3 regions of the Arthrobacter sp. Z1-15 genome follow, and region 3 is predicted to be linked to each of the others. Evidence: predicted binding sites of a transcription regulator. Region 3 holds the regulator's gene; each other region holds the start of a gene.
The links. The regulator LexA, encoded in region 3, represses DNA repair genes until DNA is damaged. The targets are predictions, from matches to a motif close to TCGAACANNTGTTCGA.
Positions count from the first base shown of each region.

Region 1: a site for LexA is predicted at 5,326-5,341, ahead of ruvA (Holliday junction branch migration protein RuvA). Genes of this name have one in related genera too.
Region 2: a site for LexA is predicted at 5,266-5,281, ahead of M1D40_RS11060 (DUF6504 family protein). Genes of this name have one in related genera too.

Region 1 is NZ_CP096454.1:2,405,659-2,413,497, reverse strand. Features, by position in the region: gene M1D40_RS11020 (CapA family protein) at 1-1,042, shown strand, start outside; gene M1D40_RS11015 (type 1 glutamine amidotransferase) at 1,049-1,813, opposite strand; gene M1D40_RS11010 (MurT ligase domain-containing protein) at 1,810-3,081, opposite strand; gene pdxT (pyridoxal 5'-phosphate synthase glutaminase subunit PdxT) at 3,163-3,873, shown strand; gene M1D40_RS11000 (YebC/PmpR family DNA-binding transcriptional regulator) at 3,877-4,632, shown strand; gene ruvC (crossover junction endodeoxyribonuclease RuvC) at 4,636-5,241, shown strand; gene ruvA (Holliday junction branch migration protein RuvA) at 5,363-5,992, shown strand; gene ruvB (Holliday junction branch migration DNA helicase RuvB) at 6,003-7,085, shown strand; gene yajC (preprotein translocase subunit YajC) at 7,407-7,839, shown strand, end outside.
Region 2 is NZ_CP096454.1:2,419,823-2,427,661, forward strand. Features, by position in the region: gene thrS (threonine--tRNA ligase) at 1-1,274, opposite strand, end outside; gene M1D40_RS11055 (DNA polymerase III subunit alpha) at 1,352-4,819, opposite strand; gene M1D40_RS11060 (DUF6504 family protein) at 4,828-5,190, opposite strand; gene M1D40_RS11065 (MDR family MFS transporter) at 5,324-7,063, opposite strand; gene M1D40_RS11070 (DUF2087 domain-containing protein) at 7,195-7,761, opposite strand.
Region 3 is NZ_CP096454.1:1,271,700-1,279,538, reverse strand. Features, by position in the region: gene M1D40_RS05885 (MFS transporter) at 1-1,108, opposite strand, end outside; gene M1D40_RS05880 (SseB family protein) at 1,145-1,993, opposite strand; gene priA (bifunctional 1-(5-phosphoribosyl)-5-((5-phosphoribosylamino)methylideneamino)imidazole-4-carboxamide isomerase/phosphoribosylanthranilate isomerase PriA) at 1,999-2,748, opposite strand; gene M1D40_RS05870 (hypothetical protein) at 2,834-2,992, opposite strand; gene hisH (imidazole glycerol phosphate synthase subunit HisH) at 2,997-3,635, opposite strand; gene hisB (imidazoleglycerol-phosphate dehydratase HisB) at 3,632-4,249, opposite strand; gene M1D40_RS05855 (histidinol-phosphate transaminase) at 4,309-5,418, opposite strand; gene M1D40_RS05850 (LysM peptidoglycan-binding domain-containing protein) at 5,516-5,950, opposite strand; gene lexA (transcriptional repressor LexA) at 6,338-7,174, shown strand; gene M1D40_RS05840 (ATP-dependent DNA helicase) at 7,250-7,839, opposite strand, start outside.

The DNA of each region.
Region 1 (7,839 bases), 1.1 Mb from region 3:
GTGTGCCGCCGTACGGTGTTTTTCCCTGATGGTGGCCGGTGACCTGCTGGTGCATCCGCAGCTGTGGACCCAGGCCGAAGCCGACGCCGCGGTGTCGGGGCGGGTGTCGATGGACTTCGGGCCGCTCCTGGAAGGCAAGCGCGCTTACCTGGACCGCGCCGACGCGGGCATCTGCCACATGGAGACGCCGGTGGCGGCCGCGGAGGGGCCGTACACCGGATATCCGCTCTTCAATGTGCCGCCCCAGATCCTCTCTGCCGCCAGGGACGCGGGATACGACGCCTGCACCACGGCCAGCAACCACACGGTGGATGCCGGGACCGAGGGACTGAACCGCACGCTGGCCGAGCTGGACGCCCTCGGACTGGCTCACACCGGTTCCTACGCCTCGGAAGCTGAAGCGGCGGTACCGATGATCCTGCAGACCCCGGCGGCGAAGGTGTCGGTGATCGAAGCAACCTACGGGCTGAACGGAATGACCGCCGAGTTTGACTGGCAGGTGGACCTGCTGGATCCGGCGGACATGATAGCCCGGGCACAGGCTGCGCGGGCCGCGGGCGCCGACGTTGTGGTGGGCGCCGTCCATGCCGGCGACGAATATGCCTCGGTGCCCAACGCCCAGCAGATGGAAACGGCGCACGCCCTGGCCGACAGCGGCGAGTTCGACTTCATCTACGGGCACCACAGCCACTCCGTGCTGCCGATCGAAAACTACAACGGCACCTGGATCGCGTACGGGCTGGGCAACTCCGTCACTGAGCTCTCGCCCTGGTACGACGTAAACAACGAGGGACTGATCCTGCGCGCCCAGTTCGGCCAGGACGACGGCGGCGCCTGGAGCGTCACGGACCTGGCCTGGGCGCCGTCGGTAATCGTCCGGGACCCTTACCGCTGGTGCTCCGTCGCGGCTGACCTGCCGCAGGGCGCCTGCGCCCCCGAGGCCCAGCAGGCCGCGGTCCGGGCGCGCACCATCGAGGTGGTCGAGTCGATGGGCGCGGCCGAAGCCGGCGCCCGCGAGTGGCTGGTGAGCGCCGAGAACTAAGTGCGGCTAGCGGGGGCGCTGGCCGGCGTGCTGCCGGGCCAGCTCGGAGAGCCGGGCCAGCTCGTCCAGGTCGCCGGGGGAGGGGGGAGCGGGCTCGAAGCTGCCGAACTTGCGCGTCACGGCATGCTGAATCAGGAAATCGGCAATGGCCGGGTTCTTGGGCAGCAATGAACCGTGCAGGTAGCTGGCCACCACGTTGCGGTAGCGGGCGCCCTCGTAATTGTCCTTGGAGTTGTTGCCCTCGCCCTTGCGGACCTCGGCCAGCGGCTTCACGCCCGGGCCCAGGAAGGTCTGGCCGGAATGGTTCTCGTAGCCGTGGATCTCGCCGAACTCCTCGCTGACGGAGAGCACGTTGCCGATCAGCCGCTCCGTTCCGCCGTGCGTTTCCAGGTCCAGCAGCCCGATGCCCGGAATGACCGTGCCGGTGTGTGTCTTGAAGAACCGGCCGAACAGCTGGTACAGCCCGCAGATCGCCAGCATCGGAACGTCATCCTCAGCCAGAGCCCGCAGCGTGGGGGCCAGCGACTGGAGGTCCTCCTGGATGACCACCTGCCCGCTGTCCTGTCCGCCGCCTCCCACCAGGAGATCGACGTCGGCGGGGAAATCATCACCCACGTTGTATTCCAGGACGTTTGCGGTGTAGCCGTTCCATTTCAGGCGCTGTTTCAGAACCAGGACGTTGCCCCAGTCGCCGTAAATGTTCATTTCCCGCGGGTACAGCTGCAGGATGTTGATGCTCCGGTTGCCGGCTGCGATTCGGTCCTCGCTCATGAGACCACCTCTACTGTCGTGATCTTGGATAGTTCGCGCCGCACGGCCAGCATGGCCGTGTAGGTGCAGAAAATGCGCATGGGACGCTGGCCGGAGCCGGAGATGAAGGCCTTCAGCGCATCGGTGATGTCCGGGTTGATGTCCGCCACCGGAACGTCGTCGTACTTCAGCCGCAGCGCCATGTCGTAGGCGCGCGCGCCGGTGACCATGTTCACGCCGTTTTCGGCCAGCGTCTCGAAGTCGACGTCCCACAGCCAGGACATGTCGCGCCCGTCGGCATAGTTGTCGTTGATGGCGATCATGGTCGAGTAGCCGTGGGCGGCAAAGGACTTCAGCCCGAGCCGGAAGCCGCTGGGATTCTTCACCAGCACCAGCTCCAGCGGCTGCCCGTTGACCACCAGGGACTCGCCGCGCCCGAACGCCGGCTCCACGTTGGACAGCGCCGTAAACAGGGCGTCGCTGTTGGCCGAAGGCCCGGCGATGACGCGGGCCAGGGCCAGTGCGGCCGCAGCGTTGAAAATGTTGTAGACCCCGCGCAGCTTCACCCCCGTGGTCACCACGGTGTCGTCGACGCGGAAGTCGGCGTCGGTTTCGGCCACGCGTTCGAGCACGACGTCGGCCGGCAGCACCGCTGCCAGCGCCTCCGCCTTGGAACCGCGCATCTCGTCGTCGTTCGGGAAGGTGCTGCGCAGGGACGCGTCCAACCCGAAGTAGCGCACTTCCTGCTTGTCCAGGGAAGCGGCAATCGAGGCGACGCGCGGATCCTCGCGGTTTAGGACCACGGTGCCGGTGGTGGCCTTGGCAATGGCCTCGAGCAGCCGGGTGGTCTTGTCGATCTCACCGAAGCGGTCCAGCTGGTCACGGAGCACATTCAGCAACAGCGAATACCGCGGCTGGATCAGCTTCACGAAGTGCACGGCATGCGCTTCGTCCAGCTCCAGGACCGCGACGTCGGCATCGAGGCGGCCGCGCCAGTCCACCTCGCCGAGCAGGGCCGCGGCGACGCCGCGGGTGAAATTGCTGCCGGTGCGGTTGGTGAACACCTTCAGGCCCTGGGATTCGAGCAGTTCCACCACCATTTTGGTGGTGGTTGTTTTCCCGTTGGTGCCCGAAACCACGGCGACGCCCAGCGGAAGGTCGGCCAGCGTGCGGCGGATGAAATCGGGATCGATTTTCTCCACCACCAGGCCGGGCAGTGCGGAGCCGCCGCCGCGCAGTTTGGAGGCACTGCGGACCAGCTTGCCTGTCAGGACGGAGAAAGAACTCATGGTTTATGAATATATCGTAAGGAGCCCCTGCGACCCTTGCCGGTGCGCGGCCGCAGGGATGCTGCATCGTAGACTGGCCTGATGACTGAAGCCGGCGCGTCTCCTTTCCGCCCGCCCGGGCGTCCCCTGCGGGTCGGTGTCCTGGCGCTGCAGGGCGGTGTCCGCGAACACGCGGCAAGCCTGGAAGCGGCGGGAGCGGCCGCTGTTCCCGTGCGCCGCCCCGGGGAGCTCGCCGGCCTGGACGGGCTGGTGCTGCCCGGCGGGGAATCCACCACCATGGACAAGCTCATGCGGGCCTTTGGCGTTTATGCCCCGCTGCAGGAGCGGATCCGGGCCGGGTTGCCGGTGTACGGCTCCTGCGCCGGAATGATCCTGCTGGCGGACCATCTTTCTGATCCGGCCCGCGACCTTTCGGGGGCGCCCCAGCAGACGCTGGGCGGGCTGGACATCGAGGTCCGGCGCAATGCCTTCGGCCGCCAGCGGGAGTCCTTCGAAACCCTCCTGGAGTTCCGCGGCCTTGCGACCCTGCCGTCCGCAGACCCGGCCGGGCAGTCCCCGCCGGTCCACGCCGTCTTTATCCGTGCGCCGTGGGTGGAAAAGGTTGGTGATTCAGTGGAAGTGCTGGCCCGGGTTCCGCCGCCGGAGCGGGGTCATGCGTCTGCTGACGATTTCGTCGCTAGAATTGTGGCAGTGCGTTCGGGAAATCTGCTGGCCACCTCGTTCCATCCGGAGGTAACGGGGGAGAGCCGCGTTCACGAACTTTTTATCCAGATGATCAGAGGAGAAGCGTAGAGCATGTCGGGCCACTCTAAATGGGCAACCACTAAGCACAAGAAGGCAGTCATTGACGCCAAGCGTGCAAAGTCGTTCGCCAAGCTGATCAAGAACATCGAAGTTGCGGCCCGCGCCGGAGGCGCAGACATGGCCGGAAACCCCGGCCTTGAACTCGCCGTCGCCAAGGCGAAAAAGACCTCGGTCCCCATCGACAACATCAACCGCGCCGTCAAGCGCGGTGCCGGCCTCCTGGGCGAAGCCGTCGATTACCAGACCATCATGTACGAAGGCTACGGCCCGCAGGGCACCGCCCTGCTGATCGAGTGCCTGACGGACAACAAGAACCGTGCCGCCTCGGAAGTTCGCCTTGCGGTCACCCGCAACGGCGGCAACATGGGCGATCCCGGCTCGGTGGCCTACATGTTCACCCGCAAGGGCGTCGTCACCCTGCCCAAGAAGGACCTCACCGAGGACGACCTCCTGATGGCCGTGCTAGACGCAGGCGCCGACGAGGTCAAGGAATCCGGAGACAATTTCGAGATCATCTCGGAAGCGGCGGACCTGCGTGCCGTTGTCGCCGCGCTGGAGGATGCCGACATCGAGTACGAGAGCGACGAAGCCGAATTCCTGCCGTCCATGCACGTGGAGCTGGACGCGGACAGCGCCCGGAAGTTCCTGAAGCTTGTGGACGCGGTGGAAGACCTGGACGACGTCCAGAACGTCTACTCCAATGCCGACATCCCCGCAGAGGTCTTCGCCCAGCTCGAAGACGACTGATAAGTGAGCCTGCGCGTCCTGGGTGTCGACCCGGGCCTGACCCGGTGCGGTCTGGGAGTGGTGGACGTCGAACGCAACCGCCGCGCCACCCTGGTGGCTGTGGGCGTGGTCGGCACCGAGGCGGGAACCGCCCTGGACGGCAGGCTGCTTGTCATCTCCAACGCCATTGACCTGTGGCTGGACACGCATAAACCGGATGTCCTTGCCGTGGAGCGCGTCTTCAGCCAGCTCAATGTCAGCACGGTGATGGGCACTGCCCAGGCCTCCGGCGTTGTCATCGCCGCCGCCGCGCGGCGGGGCATTCCCGTGGCGCTGCACACTCCCACCGAGGTCAAGGCCGCGGTCACCGGGTCCGGCGGAGCCAATAAGGACGCGGTGGGAAAAATGGTCACCAAGATCCTGCGCCTGGACGAGGCTCCCAAACCCGCCGATGCCGCAGACGCGCTGGCACTGGCCATCACCCACGCCTGGCGGCGCTCAGTTGCCGGCCCCGGGCAGACGACGGCGGGCTCCGCCTCCGGCGCCCGCGCGGTGCGCAGGCCCCCGACGGCCGGACTGACCCCTGCACAGCGGCTGTGGGCCGAGGCCGAGGCCCGTGCCCGGCGCTGACCCCGGGACCGGCCTTCGGAACCGCCGGTTGGGCCGCGGCAGCGCGCCGGAACCGGGCAACCGCCGCAGCACACAGTAGGGTATTCGTAGATATGTTCTACACAGCCTCTGGAGTTTCGTCATGATCGCATCCCTGCGCGGGACAGTAACGCACGTTGGCCTGCATTCGGCAGTGATCGATGTGAACGGCCTGGGAATGCTGGTGCAGGCCACGCCGCAGACGCTGGGTTCCCTGCACCCGGGCCGCGAAGCGGTGATCCAGACCGCCATGATTGTCCGCGAGGACTCGATGACCCTGTACGGCTTCACCGACGCCGACCAGCGGGAAGTCTTCGAGACGCTGCTGAGCGTCAGCGGGGTGGGTCCCCGCATTGCCCTGGCCGTCCTTGCCGTCCACACCCCCGAAGCCATCCGGGTGGCGGCCTCCTCCGGTGATGACAAGGCCTTCAGCAAGGTCTCGGGAATCGGCCCCAAGGGAGCCCGCAGGATCGTGCTGGAGCTGGCCGACAAACTGGTGCCGCTGGGCACTGCGGATGCCCCCGGCGCAGCACGCTGGCAGGACCAGGTCCTGGCTGCGATGACCGGCCTGGGCTGGACGGAAAAGGACGCCACCGCGGCCATCGACGCCGCCGTTGCCGAAGCCCCCGATGTGGCGGCCGCCGGCAACGTGGGCGAAATCCTGAAGCTGACCCTCCGCCGCCTGGGCACCGACGGTGCACGGGCACGGGCTCCCCGCCAGCAGGTGGGCTGAGGTGCCGGCACTGCCCGGAGACGGACTGGTTGCCCCCACCGGGGACCCCGATGACAAAGCCATCGAGGCAGCCCTGCGGCCGAAGAACCTCGACGACTTTGTGGGTCAGAAACGGGTGCGTGAGCAGTTGTCGCTGGTGCTGGAAGCCTCGCGGCTCCGGGGCCGCAGCGCCGACCACGTGCTGCTTTCGGGCCCTCCCGGACTGGGCAAGACCACCCTGTCGATGATTATCGCTGCCGAAATGAACGCACCGCTGCGCATTTCATCCGGGCCGGCGATCCAGCATGCCGGCGACCTGGCCGCGATCCTTTCTTCACTCACCGAGGGGGAGGTGCTGTTCCTCGACGAAATCCACCGCATGTCCCGGCCCGCGGAGGAAATGCTCTACATGGCCATGGAAGACTTCCGGGTGGACATCATCGTGGGCAAGGGGGCCGGCGCCACGGCCATCCCGCTGGACCTGCCGCCCTTCACCCTGGTGGGAGCCACCACGCGGGCCGGCCTGCTGCCTGGTCCGCTGCGCGACCGCTTCGGCTTCACCGGGCATCTGGAGTTCTATTCCACCGGAGAACTGGAACTTGTGCTGCGGCGCTCCGCAATGCTGATGGACATGAAGGTCAATTCCGCCGGGTTTGCCGAAGTCGCGGGACGCTCCCGCGGAACTCCCCGCATCGCCAACCGGCTGCTGCGCCGGGTCCGCGACTGGGCGCTGGTGCACGGCGTGGACCAGATTGACGCGCGCACCGCTTCAGCCGCCCTGGACATGTACGAGGTTGATTCCCGCGGCCTGGACCGGCTGGACCGTTCCGTGCTGCGGGCCCTGGTCACCAAGTTCAACGGCGGGCCGGTTGGCCTGTCCACCCTTGCCATCGCCGTCGGCGAAGAGCCTGAAACCGTGGAAACCGTTGCCGAACCGTACCTGGTCCGCGAAGGCCTGCTGGGCCGGACCCCGCGCGGACGCGTTGCCACGCGTGCCGCGTGGGAGCATCTGGGCCTGCAGATGCCCGACAACGTTGCCGCCGGCCTTCCGGAGAACATGTTTTCCGGTCCCGGCACCAACACGTCCTCCGCGGACACCTCCTCCGGCGACTGAGCTTAGAACGACGGAGCCTAGAACGACGGAGCCTAGAACGACGGAGCCTAGTCCGGACGGACTTGAGGGCGCCGCCGGCGGGAGGGAGAATTAGCAGGGAAGGTACGGGAAAAGTACAGCATCTTCTGCAACTTTTCCGCCGCGGCGAACGTTTTACCTTTAGACTGGTCATTCGTTGGGCGGGCTTCTGCGCCCGTTGCACCAACGGATCACTGTTGCACCAGCGGATCACGGCGGCGCCGAAGCAGGCGCCTGCCGTTCCGGAGACACCTGCACATCAATTTCCAACAGAAACGGAACCACTCTGTGTTCTTAAACGTCATGGCCCAAACCACCTCGGAACAGGCCCCCGGCGGCTTCTCGTTCTCTAGCCTCCTCCTGCCGATCCTGCTGGCGCTGTTCATCTTCATGATGTTCCGCAAGCAGAAGAAGACGCAGAAGACGGTCCAGGAGCAGCGGACCCAGATGGTTCCCGGAACCGAAGTCATGACCCAGTTCGGTCTGTTCGGAACGATCCTGTCGATCAACAACGAAGAAAACAAGGCCGTCCTGGAGCTTTCGCCCGGGAACACCGCCACCGTTCACCTGCAGGCGCTGACCAAGGTCGTTACCACGGAACCCGCCGCTGACGAAGAGGCCCCGGTTGTTCCGGACGACGCCTCCTCGATTACCTCCGCCGACCGCAGTGACGACGCCGCACGCGCCGCCGATACCGCACCCGCCGGCGATGACCTGCGCCGCGACGAGTCAGTGG
Region 2 (7,839 bases), 1.1 Mb from region 3:
ATCTGCTCGCGGGTGCAGTAGATGTGGGCGTCGTCCTGGGTCATGCCCCGCACGCGCGTCAGGCCGTGGATCACGCCGGACTTCTCGTAGCGGTACACGGAACCGAATTCAAACAGCCGCAGCGGCAGTTCGCGGTAGGACCGTCCGCGGGAGCGGAAGATCAGGTTGTGCATGGGGCAGTTCATCGGCTTCAGGTAGTAGTCCTGGCCGGGCTTGATGACCGCGCCGGTTTCCGGATCAGTGACCTCGTCCACGTGCATGGGAGGGAACATGCCGTCGCGGTACCAGTCCAGGTGGCCGGAAACCTCGTACAGGTGGCCCTTGGTGATGTGCGGGGTGTAGACGAACTCGTAGCCGGCCTCGGTGTGGCGCTGGCGGGAGTAGTCCTCCATGGCCTTGCGGATGATGCCGCCCTTGGGGTGGAACACCGGCAGGCCCGAACCCAGTTCGTCCGGGAAGGAGAACAGGTCCAGTTCGGTGCCCAGCTTGCGGTGGTCGCGGCGCTCGGCCTCGGCCAGGCGCTCCTGGTAGGCCTTCAGTGCATCCTTGGTGGGCCAGGCGGTGCCGTAGATGCGCTGCAGCTGCTGGTTCTTCTGGTCGCCGAGCCAGTAGGCGGCGGCGGAGCGGGTCAGCGCGAAGGCGTTGGAGATCAGCTTGGTGTTCGGCAAGTGCGGGCCGCGGCACAGGTCGCACCAGACCGTGTCGCCGGATTTGCGGTCCACGTTGTCGTAAATGGTGATCTCGCCGGCGCCGACCTCGATGTTCGCACCTTCGCCGGCTTCCTCGGCGCCGTCCTTCGTGCCCAGCAGTTCCAGCTTGTACGGCTCGTTGGCCATGGCTTCGCGGGCTTCTTCTTCGGTGACCACGCGGCGGGCGAATTTCTGGTTCGAGTTGATGATCTTCTGCATCATCTTCTCGAGGGTCTTCAGGTCCTCCGGGGTGAACGGCTCGGCGACGTCGAAGTCGAAGTAGAAGCCGTCCTTGATGTACGGGCCGATGCCGAGCTTGGCATCCGGGCGCAGCTGCTGCACGGCCTGGGCCATAACGTGCGCGGTGGAGTGGCGCAGGACGTTGAGCCCGTCTTCGGAGTCAATGGTGACGGACTCCACGGAATCACCCTCGGAGAGCTCTGTGTCGAGGTCCTTCAGGACCCCGCCAACGCGCATGACGACGACGTCGCGGCGGTCAAAGAACAGCTGAGCACCTGTGGTGCCAGTATCCACCGTGGTCTCTTCGCCGTCGACGATGAGGGTGAACTTCTCTGGCACTGACACGGTTGTCTCCTAGATTTCGTTGTACGGCGTCCTGGACCGGTCAGGACGTGACCGGCTCCTTCTGCGCCCCTTCGATGTTATCCGCTGGAGTTGGGCCCCACCAACCTGCCGCGCTGGAGGCGGGGCAGGGAGGCCGTGTCGTTAAGGTCCCATGCCTCCAGCGCCTGCATGCTGATGCCGCGCGGTCCGGTGCGGCGGGTCAGGCCGCGGACGAGCATCAGCTGGGTGCCGAAGAGCAGCGGGCCGGTCTTTTCCTGGGCTTCGGTGAAGAAGGTGCAGTCCACGCAGCCGGTGCCGTCGTCAAGGCTGATGAACACCACCCGCCGCCCGCCGCGCATCGGCGGTGTTTGGGTGGCCACCCTGATGCCGGCCACCAGCACCTCGGATCCGTTGCGCAGATCCATCAGCTCCCGGGCCTTGGTCACCCCAAGGTCCGTGAGCAGCGGGCCGTAGCTGTCGATCAGGTGGGCGCTGACGTCCACTGACAGGAGGTCCAGTTCGGTGCGCACCTTCTCGCGCAGCGTGGGTTCGGGCAGGTCCGGCTGCAGGTTCTCCAGTTCGGTGTCCCCCAGCGGCAGTGCCAGCTGGCCGGGGATGGGGTCGTACTTCCGCCCGGCAGGACGGGGCGGTGACGTATCCAGATGGTGCAGCAGATCCGCGCGGGAGGCTGCCGAGCCTGTGTCCCTGGCGAGGGAATCAAAGGCTCCCAGGGAGGCCAGGCGGATCAGGGTCCTGCGTCCAACCCGGGCGCGGGCCCGCAGGTCAGCCAGTGAATCATAGGGTTGGCCGCCGGTGATGCGCCGCAGTTCCGCTGCGGACAGCCCGTAAATTCCGGCAAGGCTCAGCCGGATTCCCAGTTTTTCCGGCCGGGCCGGATGCCCGGGCGACGCCGGGACCGCCGGCACCCGCTCCACCCGGTACTGTTCACCGCTGCGGTTGATGTCCAGCGGCAGGATGGGTATACCCATCCGCCGGGCCTCGGCCACCAGCAGCCGGCGCGGATACATGCCCGGATCGTGTTCGAAGATGCCGGCCAGGAATGCCTCGGGGTGATGGGCCTTCAGCCAGGCGGACTGGTAGGTGGGAACGGCAAAAGCGGCTCCGTGCGCCTTGCAGAAACCAAAGCTGCCAAAGGCCTTCAGCGTGTCCCAGACCTTGTCGATGACCTCCGCCGAATACCCGCGCTTACCTGCTTCGGTCCGGAAGTAGTCCTCCACGGATCCTTCGGCGTCTTCATTTCCCAGCAGCCGGCGCAGTTCATCCGCTTTGGCCAGGCCGCAGCCGGTAAACACGTCGAAGGTGCGCAGCACCTGCTCATGGAACACCGTTACCCCGTGCGTTTCCGCCAGGACCGGGCGCAGGGCTTCGTGCGGATACACCTCCGGCGAGAAGCCGTGCCGGTGCTCCAGGAACGGACGGACCATGTCGGATTTCATCGGTCCCGGGCGGAACAGGGAGATGTCGATGATCAGGTCATTAAACTCGCGCGGGGCGAGCTTGCCGATCAGTTCCCGCTGACCCGGGGACTCAATCTGGAAACAGCCCAGCGTGTGCGTGCTGCAGATCAGGTCATAGGTGGGTTTGTCGTCCAGCGGCACGGCGTCGAGGTTTATGGAGCCGTCCTCGTGCACATAGTCCGGGCCCAGTCCGTCGGGTCCGGGCGGATGGGCGCCGGCGGCAACGGTGTCCGCCTTGGACGGATGCAGCCGCCGGACCTCCTGCAGGGCGTAGGCCATGGCACTTTGCATCCGCACGCCCAGCACATCGAGCTTGAGCATGCCCATGGGGTCCATATCGTGTTTGTCGAACTGGGACATGGGCAGGCCCAGGCCGGATGGCTGCACCGGAGTGCGGTCCAGCAGGGAGGCGTCTCCCAGGATCACTCCGCACGGATGCATCGAAATGTGCCGGGGCAGCCGGTCCAGGCGTTCAGTCAGGTCCACCAGCAAATCCAGCTGCCGGTTGCCTTCCACCCGTTCGGCCACCTCCCGCAGCTCGGGCTTTTCCGCGAGCGCCTCCCGGAATTTCCGGGCCGAAAAGCGCCACAGCTGTTTGGCCACTGCCCCAATGTCCTCCTCGGCCAGACCCAGCGCCATGCCGGCGTCGCGCACCGCACCGCGGGCGCGGTAGCCGTTCTGCATGCTCATCAGCGTCACCCGTTCAGCGCCGAAGCGTTCGAAGATGCGGTGGTAGACCTTGTGCCGCTGCGCGCTTTCGACGTCAATGTCGATGTCCGGCAGTGTTGAGCGGTCCTGCGAGAGGAAACGCTCGAAGATCAGGTCATGGGCCAGCGGATTGACGTGGCTGACTCCCAGCAGATAATTCACCAGCGAGGAGGCTCCGGATCCCCGGGCCGCGGCGCGCACCCCCATGCCGGTGATCATCGAGGAAACCTCTGCGACGGTCAGGAAATAGGAGGCAAAGCCAAGCCGCTCTATGATGCCCAGCTCATGGGCCAGCCGGGTCCGCATCCGCGCTTCCGCGGAGCCGCCGAGCTCCCGGGACGGAAACCTGCGCCCGATTCCCGCTTCGCAGCGGCGCACCAGCTCGGCCATGGGGGCGCTGGTGATGCCGATGACCGAGGCTTCCGGGACCACCGGCTGCTTCCATCCCATGTCCGCCTGCGGATCCATCCGGCAGGTATCGGCGAGCGCCTCGGTGTCGCGGAGCAGACGCGCCGCCCCTGCACCCCCGTAACCGGCCTCGGCGCTGATTTCCCGGGCCAGCGCCTTCATCTGATCTGCGCTTTTCAGCCAGCCCTGCCCGTTGGGCTGCAGGTCCCCGAGCCGGGCCATGGACGTCAGCGCGCGGGCGGCGTCAAGGACATCGGCGGTGGCGGCGCCGTCGGCATCGACATAGCGAACGGCGTTGGTCAGGATGGCCGGCAGCCGCATTTCATCGGCCAGCCGGAACATGCGGACAGCATGGGCGAGGCTGAGGTTTCCTCCCGGCGCGCTGAGGTGGGTTACCACCTCCACGGCGAGCGCCGTGCGGGGCAGCACCTCCAGCCAGCGGGAGAAGAGCGTGCGGGCGACGGCGTAGCTGCGGCTGCGCATGGCGATTCCGACGTCGGAATAGGGGCCCACCAGCACGGTCAGGACCGGGCCGGGTCCCCCGCTGTCCCCCGCGCCGTCCCCCGCCGCGCGGGCGGCCAGCTGCTGCAGCGTGACACCGACCGGCTTGCTGCCCCTGCGTGCCGCTGATGCGGATGTGCCCGCGTGAGCGTCGGAAATCAGCCGGCACAACGCTCGGTACCCCGCACCGCCGCGGTGTCCGTGGGCCAGGACCACCACCCGCCCGGTCACGGCGGGGCTGCCGTCTCTGTCCGGCTCGCCGAGCACCGCCAGGTCCACGCCCACAACGGGATCGATTCCGGCGTCCATGCAGGCCCGCAGATGCTTGACGGTTCCGTACAGCCCGTCCCGGTCGGTGCAGGCCAGGGCGTCGGCGCCGTCGGCGGCGGCGGCCGCGGCGAGGTCCTGCGGCCAGGACACTCCGTAATGGGCGCTGAAGGCGCTGGCGGTGTGCAGATGGGTAAAGCTCATGGGGTGGCTTAGGCACTTTCCCGCAGGGCGTCATGGATGCGGATCAGGCGCCAGCGACCGGTGGAGATGTCATGGGAGATGTCCAGGGTCCGCAGCGGCGAGCTGGAGTTCAGCCGGGCCTGGATGCGCCAGATCTCCGAATCCACCAGCCCCGCGCCGTGTCCGCGCTCGGCCCGCGGTTCTTCGTCCCACCAGTTCCGGCGTTCATACCAGCGCACCGGATCAGCGGCCACCTTGTACGTGCGCCCCTTCCAGGACAACCGCAGCGGCTGTCCGCCCGGAGAACACACCACCTCTACTGCTTCGCTGAAGACACCCACTTCAGTTCCCTCTCCCGCCGATGCGGACTGCAGAGTTGAGCCTGCATCCATGATCAGCCCGCTGCACCGCAGCGGATTGCAGACTCCGGACACCACCTGTCCGGATCAATTACCAGATCACCATCTTCGAACACATGTTCGAATAACACCAGTGTACGGTGCGCTCCTGACAAACACCGCCGGTTCATTTCGCCGCCGTCCCCGGCTGCACCCTCGCAGTCTCGGAGAGCGGAATCTGCTTGATGAAAAGGGCCAGGACCAGGCCCGCGCCCAGGGCCGGAATGCCCAGCAGGAAAATCGGAGGCAGGGCCTCGCCGAAGGCCCGGGCAATAAACTCCCGCACCGGCTCCGGCAGCGTCTTCAGTTCCGCAGGGCTGATGGAGTTCACCCCGTTGCGGAGTACCCCGGCGGCCTGCACCGGGGCGTCCTCGGCCACCTGGTCATTGAGCCGCCTGATGAAGACCGATCCGAACACAGCGATTCCCAGCGAGCCGCCCATCTGGCGGAAATAGTTCGCGGAGGAAACACCGGTGCCCATGTCCCGGCCCGGAACACTGTTCTGCACAATCAGCACCAGGTTCTGCATCAGCGCACCGATGCCCAGCCCCAGCACAAACATGCCCGCGGCGGTGAACCAGTACGGCGTGGTGTTGGAGATCCGGGAGAGCAGCAGCAGACCAACGATCATGACGGCCGCACCCAGGACGGGATAGATCTTGTACTTTCCGGTCCGGGAAATCAGCTGCCCGGTGCCGATCGACGTAATCAGCAGGCCCGCCGTCATGGGCAGCATCATCAGCCCTGACATAGTGGCCGAAGCGCCGTTGACCATTTGCAGGAAGGTGGGCAGGTAGGAAATGCTGCCGAACATCGCCAGCCCCACGGACAGGCCCACCAGGGTGCAGACCAGGAAGTTGCGGTTGCCGAACAGCCGCAGCGGCAGGATCGGCTCGGCGGCCCGCAGCTCCACCGGGATGAACGCAGCCACCCCGACGGAGGCCAGCGCCCCCAGTCCCAGAATGGTCGGGGACGTCCAGGCATAGGTGGTTCCGCCCCAGCTGGTCAGCATGACCAGGGCCGCGCTGGTCACGGCCAAAAGGGCCGCGCCGGAATAGTCCAGTTTGGGCCGCGGTCCGGTGCGCGCGGGAAGGTGCAGCGATGTGATGATCACCGCCAGTGCCACCGCTCCCAGGGGAAGGTTGATGTAGAACACCCACCGCCACGACCAGTATTCGGTCAGGTAGCCGCCGATCAGCGGGCCGCTGACTGACGCCACTCCAAACGCGGCACCGATCAGCCCCATGTACCTCCCGCGGTCACGGGCGGATACCACGTCTCCGATGATGGCCTGGGCACCGATGATCAGCCCGCCGCCGCCCACGCCCTGCAGCGCACGGTAACCGATCAGCTCCGCCATGCTGTGGGCCTGTCCGGACAGCGCGGATCCGGCCAGGAACACGGCTATGGCAAAGACGAAGATATTCTTGCGTCCCAGCAGGTCCCCCAGCTTGCCGTAGATCGGCAGACCGATTGTGGACGTCAGCAGGTAGGCGGTGATGACCCAGGACAGGTGGTCAAGCCCCTGCAGGTCCCCCACGATCGTGGGCAAAGCCGTTGCCACGATGGTCTGGTCCAGCGACGAAATCAGGACGGCCAGGATCAGCCCGGTGAAAACCAGCGCCATTTGACGCCGGGAATGCGGTGACGGGGCTTCCTGGCTGTGCCTGGCCGGAGGATGCCCGCCGGTGCCGGAAGCCGGGGAAGGGTCCACCGGGGTTTCCGGGTGTACCGGCCCGGCCTGCGGATGGAGGACGGCCGGCGGTGCACTGAGCCGGTACGACGACGCCGGTGATCCGAGATCCGTTGCTGCACGGGCACCGGGATGGGTGGCTTCTGCGCCGTGGGCCGTGAACTTGGCGGCCATGAACGCCTCCCTGTGAAGCCGTCGCCTGCTGCGCTCCGAAGCCGGCGCAGTCCCCGCGGCTCCTTCCATCAGACGCCCGCTCCGGCAAGGGAGTCAACGGTTGTGCCCCTGCTCCGACTGCAGTCCGCCTACTAGGCGAATTCCCACCCGTCCGCCGGCCGCGGAGCGGACAGCCAGTAGCGCGAACCCTCAGGGTTGCGGGAGACGATGCCTTCATCCACCAGATAGCGGCGGATGGCGGCGGGGTCATCGGAATATTCTGCAAGCCGCTCGGTGATGGCGCGTTCGTTGAGTACGGGCAGCTCTCCGGGCGGTGCGGGGACGGACTCAAAGACGTGCCCGGCAATGAAGTGGAGAAGCTCCAGCCGGTCCGCCTGCCGCCGCGGATAGGCCGAGATTTTTCCCTTCACAAGGAACCTCCCCGCGGAAGTCTCCGGCGGCTCCTTGCCGCTCGCCAGCAGCCTGGCAAACACGCCGCCCACCGGCTGCACGTCGCAGGCCCCGGAGGAGACCAGCCCGGCCTTCTGCAGGGCCGCCAGCGATTTGCGTTCCTTGGGCTCCAAATCCTGCCCGTCCAGCGGAGTGCCGCGTTCGGCGGCGGTGATCACCCGGGCGTACAGCCGCAGCCTGCGTTCGTCGGCGAGCGCCGCCGCAACGGCCCGCCACTGTTCCTGCGGCACCGGCTGTTCCTGCTCCATTTGCATACCTTGCTCTCCCCCGCACCTGTCTGCCCCGCACTCCGGGTCCGGCAGCGGCCGCTGCTGTGCGAAGCCCGC
Region 3 (7,839 bases):
TGGCCTCGCCCCGCCGCTCCTCGGACACCAGGTCCGCGACGCGCTCGGAGGCGGAGGACAGCACCGGAGCGCAGAGCAGCCCGGCGGGGATGGAGAGCAGCGCGAGGCTGATGGTGTCGGTGGCCAGCGCCATCGGCAGTGTCAGGACAGCCATCGCGAGCAGCAGCAGCATGGGTGAGATGCGCCGCTGCATCGCTCCGTAAATCAGGCCGCCCACCACGGAGGCAGCGCACCAGACAGCGAAGACGATCCCCACCTGCCCGGGCTCGCCCGTATGCTCCACCAGGGCCACGATGCCTACGTCGGAGCTGGAGAGCAGCAGCCCTGCCCCGACCGCCACGGCAAAGACCACTGCCACGCTGAGCGTGAACCAGGAGAACCCCGAGCGCAGGCGCGCCCCGCGGCCCAGGACCGCCAGCGGCTGCAGTTCCGCGGAGGCTTCGGACAGGTGTGCAGGAGCGGCCGCGACCACGGCGGCGTTGGCTGCTTCGCGCTCCTGGACGGCGGTGGCGGCGTCGCGCGGGTTCTCCGACCGGGTGGGCGGATTGAACCAGATCAGCAGCAGTCCGGCCAGCGACGTCGTGATGCCCACCAGGGTCAGCCCGACCACCGAGGACAGCTGGGTGGCCAGGACGGCACCCAGGGCCGGTCCGCCCATGAAGACGACCTCGGTGGCAATTGAATCCAGGGCGAAGGCGGTGCGGCGCTGGTCGCCGGTGGCGAGCACGCCGAGGGACTGCCGGACCACACTGAACACCGGCAGCGTGAACACGCCGCCGATCAGCGCCAGGACGAGCAGCCACTCATAACTGGCGTGCGGGGCGATGGACCAAATCACGGCCTCGGAGATCACCGAGGGAATCAGGGCCCGGCGCAGGCCCACATTGTCCACCCGGCGGCCGCGCCAGGGGGCGCCGAAGGCAATGCCAATGGTGACGACGGCGGCGACGGCACCGGCCTTGGCGTAACCCATGTCCATGGTCAGGACCACGTGCAGGGTCAGCAGCACCCCGGCCGCGGAATGCGGGAACCGGGCGATCATGCCCACCAGCAGCAGCCGGCGGATCGGGGCGACGCGGAGCAACTCCCCGTAGGCGGAAAAATTCACGGCACTTCACTTCCGGCGGTCCCCCGCCCAGCAAGGTCAGCGCGTGATTTTGAGTTCCAGGGAATCCACGCGCTCAACGAATAACGGATCGGCAGCGAGCCGTTGCTGCAGCAGTCCGGCGATGCCCTGCACCGCCTGCGCGTCCAGTCCCGGTGCCAGGTGAAGAACCATTCTAAGCTCAGGACCGGCACCTCCTCCGGCCACCGCCGTCCCGCGCGCCGAACGTGTCACTGTTCCCGGCCCCGGAGCCAGCTGGACTGCGGTGACTGCGGGTTCCGCGCCGACGGCGGCGGAGACAACCTGCGCCACCTCCTGGTCGGCGTACGACGGCGTCCAGGTCCGCTGCTGGGCCAGCGCCCACATGGCCGGCCGGCGCACCACGAAGGTCACGTCGGCGCCCGGATCCACCACCAGCAGCTGCGCTTCCTCGGACACGGCGGAGAGGGCGGCGCGGGCGGCATAGACCGCCACCGGCCGGGCTTCCGGGTGCCACTGCTGCAGCGCCGGCACGGAGGTGAAGACCGGCAGCGCCTTGCGCCCGTCCGGCGCGGTGAGGGTGACCAACGCCATGTCGGCCTCCTTGTCCGCGGTCAGTCCGTGTTCGGACTGCGCTTCGGCGCCGAGGGTGGCGACGATGGGCACAAACACGCGGGCGGTGGCCAGCGCAGCCACTACGTCCGCTTCGGTGCCCGTGCCGGCTTCCAGCGCCGCCAGGGCGTCGAGGTAGCCGGCGTCGGCGGCGCCGTCGTCGGCGTCGAAATTGTGCAGCGGGTTGCCGTCGCCGGAAAGATCCCGGCCGGACCAGGGCTGCCCGGCGGAGTCGGACGGTCCCCCGGCCCCGGCGAGGGCGGCGGCGATGTGTCCGGGGAGGGCGCGCTCAGCCATGGGTCCTAGCGCTCCGGATGTCCGGCGATGTCGAAGGCCTGCGGCAGGGTGAAGGCGCCGGCGTAGAGGGCCTTGCCCACAATCGTGCCTTCCAGGCCCAGCGGAACGAGTTCACGCAGGGCGGCCAGGTCGTCAAGGCTGGAGATGCCCCCGGAGGCGACAACGGGACGGTCGGTGCGCTTGAGGACTTCGCGCAGCAGTTCCAGGTTGGGGCCGCGCAGCGTTCCGTCCTTGGTGACGTCGGTGACCACGTAGCGCGGGCAGCCGGCGTCCTCCAGGCGGGCCAGGACCTCCCAGAGGTCCCCGCCTTCCTTGGTCCAGCCTCGGGCGGCCAGGGTGGTGCCGCGAACGTCGAGCCCGACGGCGATGGCCTCGCCGTAGCGGGCAATGGCACTGGCGGTCCATTCCGGGTTTTCCAGGGCTGCGGTGCCCAGGTTCACCCGGCTGGCTCCCAGCTCCAGCGCCATGTCCAGCGAAGCGTCGTCGCGGATGCCGCCGGAGAGCTCCACCTTGATGTCGAGTTCCTCCACCACGCGCTTGAGCAGCGGAAGATTGGAACCGCGGCCAAAGGCTGCGTCCAGGTCCACCAGATGCACCCAGGCGGCGCCGTCGTTCTGCCAGGCCATGGCTGCCTCGAGCGGATCGCCGTAGCTGGTTTCGCTGCCGGCTTCGCCCTGGACCAGGCGCACTGCCTGGCCGTCCGCGACGTCCACGGCGGGCAGCAGTTCAAGGATGGGTGTTTCAACAAGTGACATGGTTCTGCTTTCCGTGGGGTTCAGTCCGGAGAGGGCGTGCGGGGCCCGGCGGGGTTGCCGGGCGGAGGTTTTGCTCAGGTGGCGGCTAGGCGGACGTGTCGATCAGGAGGTACGCGCCGAGGAGCGCCATTCCTGCCAGGACCCAGAAACTGACCGTGATGATTTTGGACATGCCCTGGCTGCGGAAGGAGATGGCGCCGCCGATCAGCAGTCCCGCCAGACCCATGAGAATGAGGCTCCACATGGCCCTAACCCAGCGTCTTCAGCCAGTTTTCCAGCAGCGCCGCACCGGCGTCACCGGACTTTTCCGGATGGAACTGGGTTGCCGTCAGCGGCCCGTTTTCCACCGCAGCAACGAAGCGGCTGCCGTGTTCGGCCCAGGTGACCTGCGGGGCGCGCATGGCCGGCTGGGTGACGTCGAAGTCCCATTTCTGCACGCCGTAGCTGTGCACAAAGTAGAAGCGTTCGTTCTCGATGCCGGCGAACAGCTGGGTATCCTCCGGAGGTTGGACGGTGTTCCATCCCATGTGCGGCACCACGTCGGCTTTCAGCCGTTCAACGACGCCGGGCCACTCCCCCATGCCGGGGGTGCGGACGCCGTGCTCCACGCCCTCGTCGAAGAGGACCTGCAGTCCCACGCAGATGCCCATAACCGGGCGTCCGCCGGCAACGCGCCGGCCGATCAGGCGCAGGGCATCAACGTCCTTCAATCCCTGCATGACAGCGGCGAAGGCGCCGACTCCGGGCACCAGCAGCCCGTCGGCGTTCAGTACGTCGTCGGATTTGGCGCTCAGGGTGACGGTGGCACCGACGTGTTCCAGGGCACGGACGGCCGAGCGGATGTTGCCGGAACCGTAGTCCAGGACGGTGACGTTGCGGGCGGTCACAGTGCTCCCTTCGTGGAGGGGATGCCCTCAACCCGGGGATCCGGCTCGACGGCTGCGCGCAGAGCGCGGGCAAAGGCCTTGAACTGGGCCTCCACGATGTGGTGCGGGTCCCGGCCGCCGAGCACCGTCATGTGCAGGCAGATCTGGGCGTGGAGCGTGATGGCCTCAAAGACGTGCCGGGTCAGCGATCCGGTGAAGTGCCCGCCGATCAGATGGTATTCCTGGCCCGCCGGCTCGCCCGAGTGCACGAGGTAGGGGCGTCCGGAGATGTCGACGACGGCGTTGGCGAGGGCCTCGTCGAGCGGAACCGTGGCTTCGCCGAAGCGGCGGATGCCGGCCTTGTTTCCGAGCGCGGTCTTGAGTGCCTCGCCGATGCTGATGGCGATGTCCTCCACGGTGTGGTGGACATCGATGTGGGTGTCGCCGGTGGCCTGGACCGTGAGGTCGATCAGGGAGTGCTTGGCCAGCGCCGTCAGCATGTGGTCGTAGAACGGCACGGACGTGCTGATATCCGACTGGCCGGTTCCGTCCAGATCCAGCTGAACGACCACTGAGGATTCGCTGGTCACCCGTTCCAGGCGTGCGGTGCGGCCGGTGGTGGTCTCCACGGTCATGGTTTTCCTTTGAAAGAAGGTGGTCTCTGCTAACAGTTTAGTGGCTGCGCCCGGGGGCGTTAGCGGACGCCGGCAGCCAGCAGCTCGCGCAGCCGGGTCAGGAAGGCGCTGGTTTCAGCTTCCGTGCCGGCGGTGACGCGCAGGTGGCCGGTGATGCCGACGTCGCGCACCAGCACTCCCGCTTCCAGCAGGCCCTCCCATACTGCGCGCGGATCCTCCAGCCCGCCGAAGAAGACAAAGTTGGCGTCCGAGGGCGCCGGCTTCAGGCCGAGGGTCAGCAGCTCGGCGACGATGCGGTCCCGCTGGACCTTGATGGCTTCGACGTTGGCGAGCAGGGCGTCGGCGTGCTCAAGGGCCGCGTTGGCGGTGGCCTGCGTGACGGCGGAGAGGTGGTACGGCAGCCTCACCAGGCGCAGCGCGTCGGTGACTTCGGGGGCTGCCGCCATATAGCCCACCCGCGCTCCGGCCAGCGCGAAGGCCTTGCTCATGGTCCGGGACACGATGAGGCGCTCACGTCCGGGCAGCAGCTGCAGGGCACTGGGGGTTCCGGCGTGGAAGAACTCGGCGTAGGCCTCATCCACGATCACGATCGCCTGCGAGGCAGCGCCGGCTTCATAGACGGCTTCGATGACATCAAGCGAGAGCGCCGTGCCGGTGGGGTTGTTGGGCGTGCAGAGGAAGACAATGTTCGGAGCCTGCTCGCGGACCTGATCCGCTGCGGCGTCTGCCGTGAGGGTGAAGTCCTCGCTGCGCAGGCCAGTGACGTAGCGGGTCCCGGTGCCGCTGGCCAGCAGCGGATACATGGAATAGGTGGGCGGGAAGCTCATGGCTGTCCGTCCGGGGCCGCCGAAGGCCTGGAGGATCTGCTGAAGGACCTCGTTTGAGCCGTTGCCCGCCCAGATGTTTTCCGTACCCAGGCCGTGGCCGAGATATGCGGCGAGGCGCTCCCGGAGTTCGGTGAACTCGCGGTCCGGGTAGCGGTTCAGGCCTGCCACGGCCCGGTCAACGGAGGCGGCGATGGCCTTCCGCACCTGCTCGGGCAACCCGTGCGTGTTCTCGTTGACGTTGAGCAGGATGGGCACGTCAAGCTGCGGAGCACCGTAAGGCGCAAGTCCGCGAAGGTCATCGCGCAGGGGAAGTCGGTTCAGTCTCTCCAGCTGTTCAGTCACCACTACAGCTTAAGACTCCAAGGCGGGGCGGGAAGAATCCCCGTGTCGCAGCAGCGGGTTGTTACGTTCTGAGTTGTGCTTGGAACGGACCCGGGATTCAGGACTGGACCGGAATGAACAGCTGCACTCCGGCCGGCACCCGCTCGGTGGGCAGGTTGTTCAGTTCCATGATGTCGGCGACCACATCCCGGGGGTCGCGTTCCGGGGCGAATTCCTCGGCCAGGGCCCAGAGGGAGTCACCGGGAGTGACGCTCACCTGAAGGGTCCGCGTGACGTCCGGCCCGCCGTTCGAGGCGACGGCCGGGGCGGTGAAGAAGCCCAGCACGGTTAGCGCGGCAGCGGCCGTGAGCATCAGCGGCAGGCCGATAAACACCAGCCGGCCCCGCCGCGTGAGCCGGAGCCGGGCCGCCGGAGCCTGGTCTCCGGAGGCTGCGGCGGGCGAAACAGCTTCCGGCCCGGCTGCGGGCCGGGCCGGAGCCGGGGCGAAGGGGGCAGAGGTCCGGGACAGTGTGGATAATGCGTGGGCTGGCATGGAAATACCTTTCCGGTTCGAGAGCAGCAACGGCAGACCCGAAGCTGTATTCGAATAAGTGAAAGCGGTGCGGAGTGAAGATTTCGAAACTATGTTCGAAGGTTGTGAACTCATTTCTAGCACCTATCTACTAATAAAGTCGAGACTCGCTCGAACAAATGTTTGAAAAGGCCGCTCCCCTCGCCTAGCGTTGAGTCCAGAGGAAGAGGGTTCGGCGGTTTACACCGGGCCGGTGCGGGGCGCGGGCCCCGGAACGGTTCGAACAGGACCACTGAATCAGCTGCCTCTGACATTCCCGCCGGCACGGCTTGCACAGCGTTCCGGCCCAGACATCCGCCCGACCAGCTCCGGCACCGCCCGGACCAGCTGACCCGAAGGGAACCCCACGTGGCCCGCAGGACTGCTTCCGAAGACAGCACCAATCAGCCAGCTGCGACCGGCACCCGTGCGCGCGCGAAAGGCCTCACTCCGCGGCAGAAAACCGTCCTTGAGATGATCCAGCGGTCCGTGAGCACCAACGGGTACCCGCCCACCATGCGGGAAATCGGGGACACCGTGGGTCTGGCGAGTCTGTCCAGCGTGACCCACCAGCTCATGCAGCTGGAGAAGCTCGGCTACATCCGCCGCGACCCCAAACGCCCCCGCGCCATGGAAATCCTCATTCCGCTGATGCTGCGCGACGGACAGCCGGCTTCCCCCGGCGCCGACGGAGAGCCTTCGGACAGCCCACGCCGCACCGAGCCGGCGCTCCCGGCCGGAGGCGGCTCCGGCAGTGCAGGCAGCCGCTCCGCCGAGGGTGAGGGCGCCTCCGCGGGCCTGGCCACGGTCACCGAGCTCTCCACCTCCGTGGACACTGCCATGGTTCCCCTGGTCGGCCGGATCGCTGCCGGCGGGCCCATCCTGGCCGAGCAAGTGGTTGAGGACATCATGCCGCTGCCGCGCCAGCTCGTGGGACACGGTGACCTCTTCATGCTCCGGGTCTCGGGTGATTCCATGGTGGACGCCGCCATCTGCGACGGTGACTGGGTGGTGGTACGCCGCCAGCCCACAGCCGAGAACGGCGACATCGTAGCCGCCCTGCTGGACGACGAGGCCACGGTCAAAACGTTCCGCCAGCGCAACGGCCACACCTGGCTGCTGCCGCAGAACACCCGCTACGAGCCCATCGTGGGCGACCACGCCGTCATCATGGGCAAAGTCGTATCGGTCATGCGCTCCCTCTAGCCCGACACACGCCAGACGACGCACACAAAAGGGCGGCCGGATTCTTTCCGGCCGCCCTTCTGTTTGTCTTCTGTTCTACTTCCGGGCTCCGGGAACCTTCTCCTGCGCCGCAGACTGCTCGGCCAGGCGGCCCAGCACCGACAGGACCACGGAACGGTCCGTTGTGGACCAGAACGGCGGCAGAGCGGCCCGCAGGAAGCTGCCGTAGCGGGCAGTGGCCATCCGGGAGTCCAGGATGGCCACCACTCCGCGGTCTCCGGCGGCGCGGATCAGGCGCCCGGCCCCCTGCGCCAGCCGGACTGCGGCATGCGTCGCAGCCACCGACATGAACCCGTTCCCGCCGGCTTTGGCCACCGCGCGGGTGCGGGCCGTCATGAGCGGGTCGTCCGGACGCGGGAACGGGATCCGGTCAATGAGCACCAGCCGGCAGGCGGTTCCCGGCACGTCAACGCCCTGCCAGAGCGACATGGTGCCGAACAGGCAGGTGTCGGGCTCCTCGGAGAACTGCTTGACGAGCGAGGACATCGAGGACTCCCCCTGGCACAGGATCGGAAAATCCACCCGGGTCCGCATTGCGTCGGCCGCGTCTTCGGCGGCCCGGCGTGAAGAAAACAGTCCCAGCGCCCCGCCGTTGGATGCTTTCAGCAGCGCCTCGATTTCGTCCA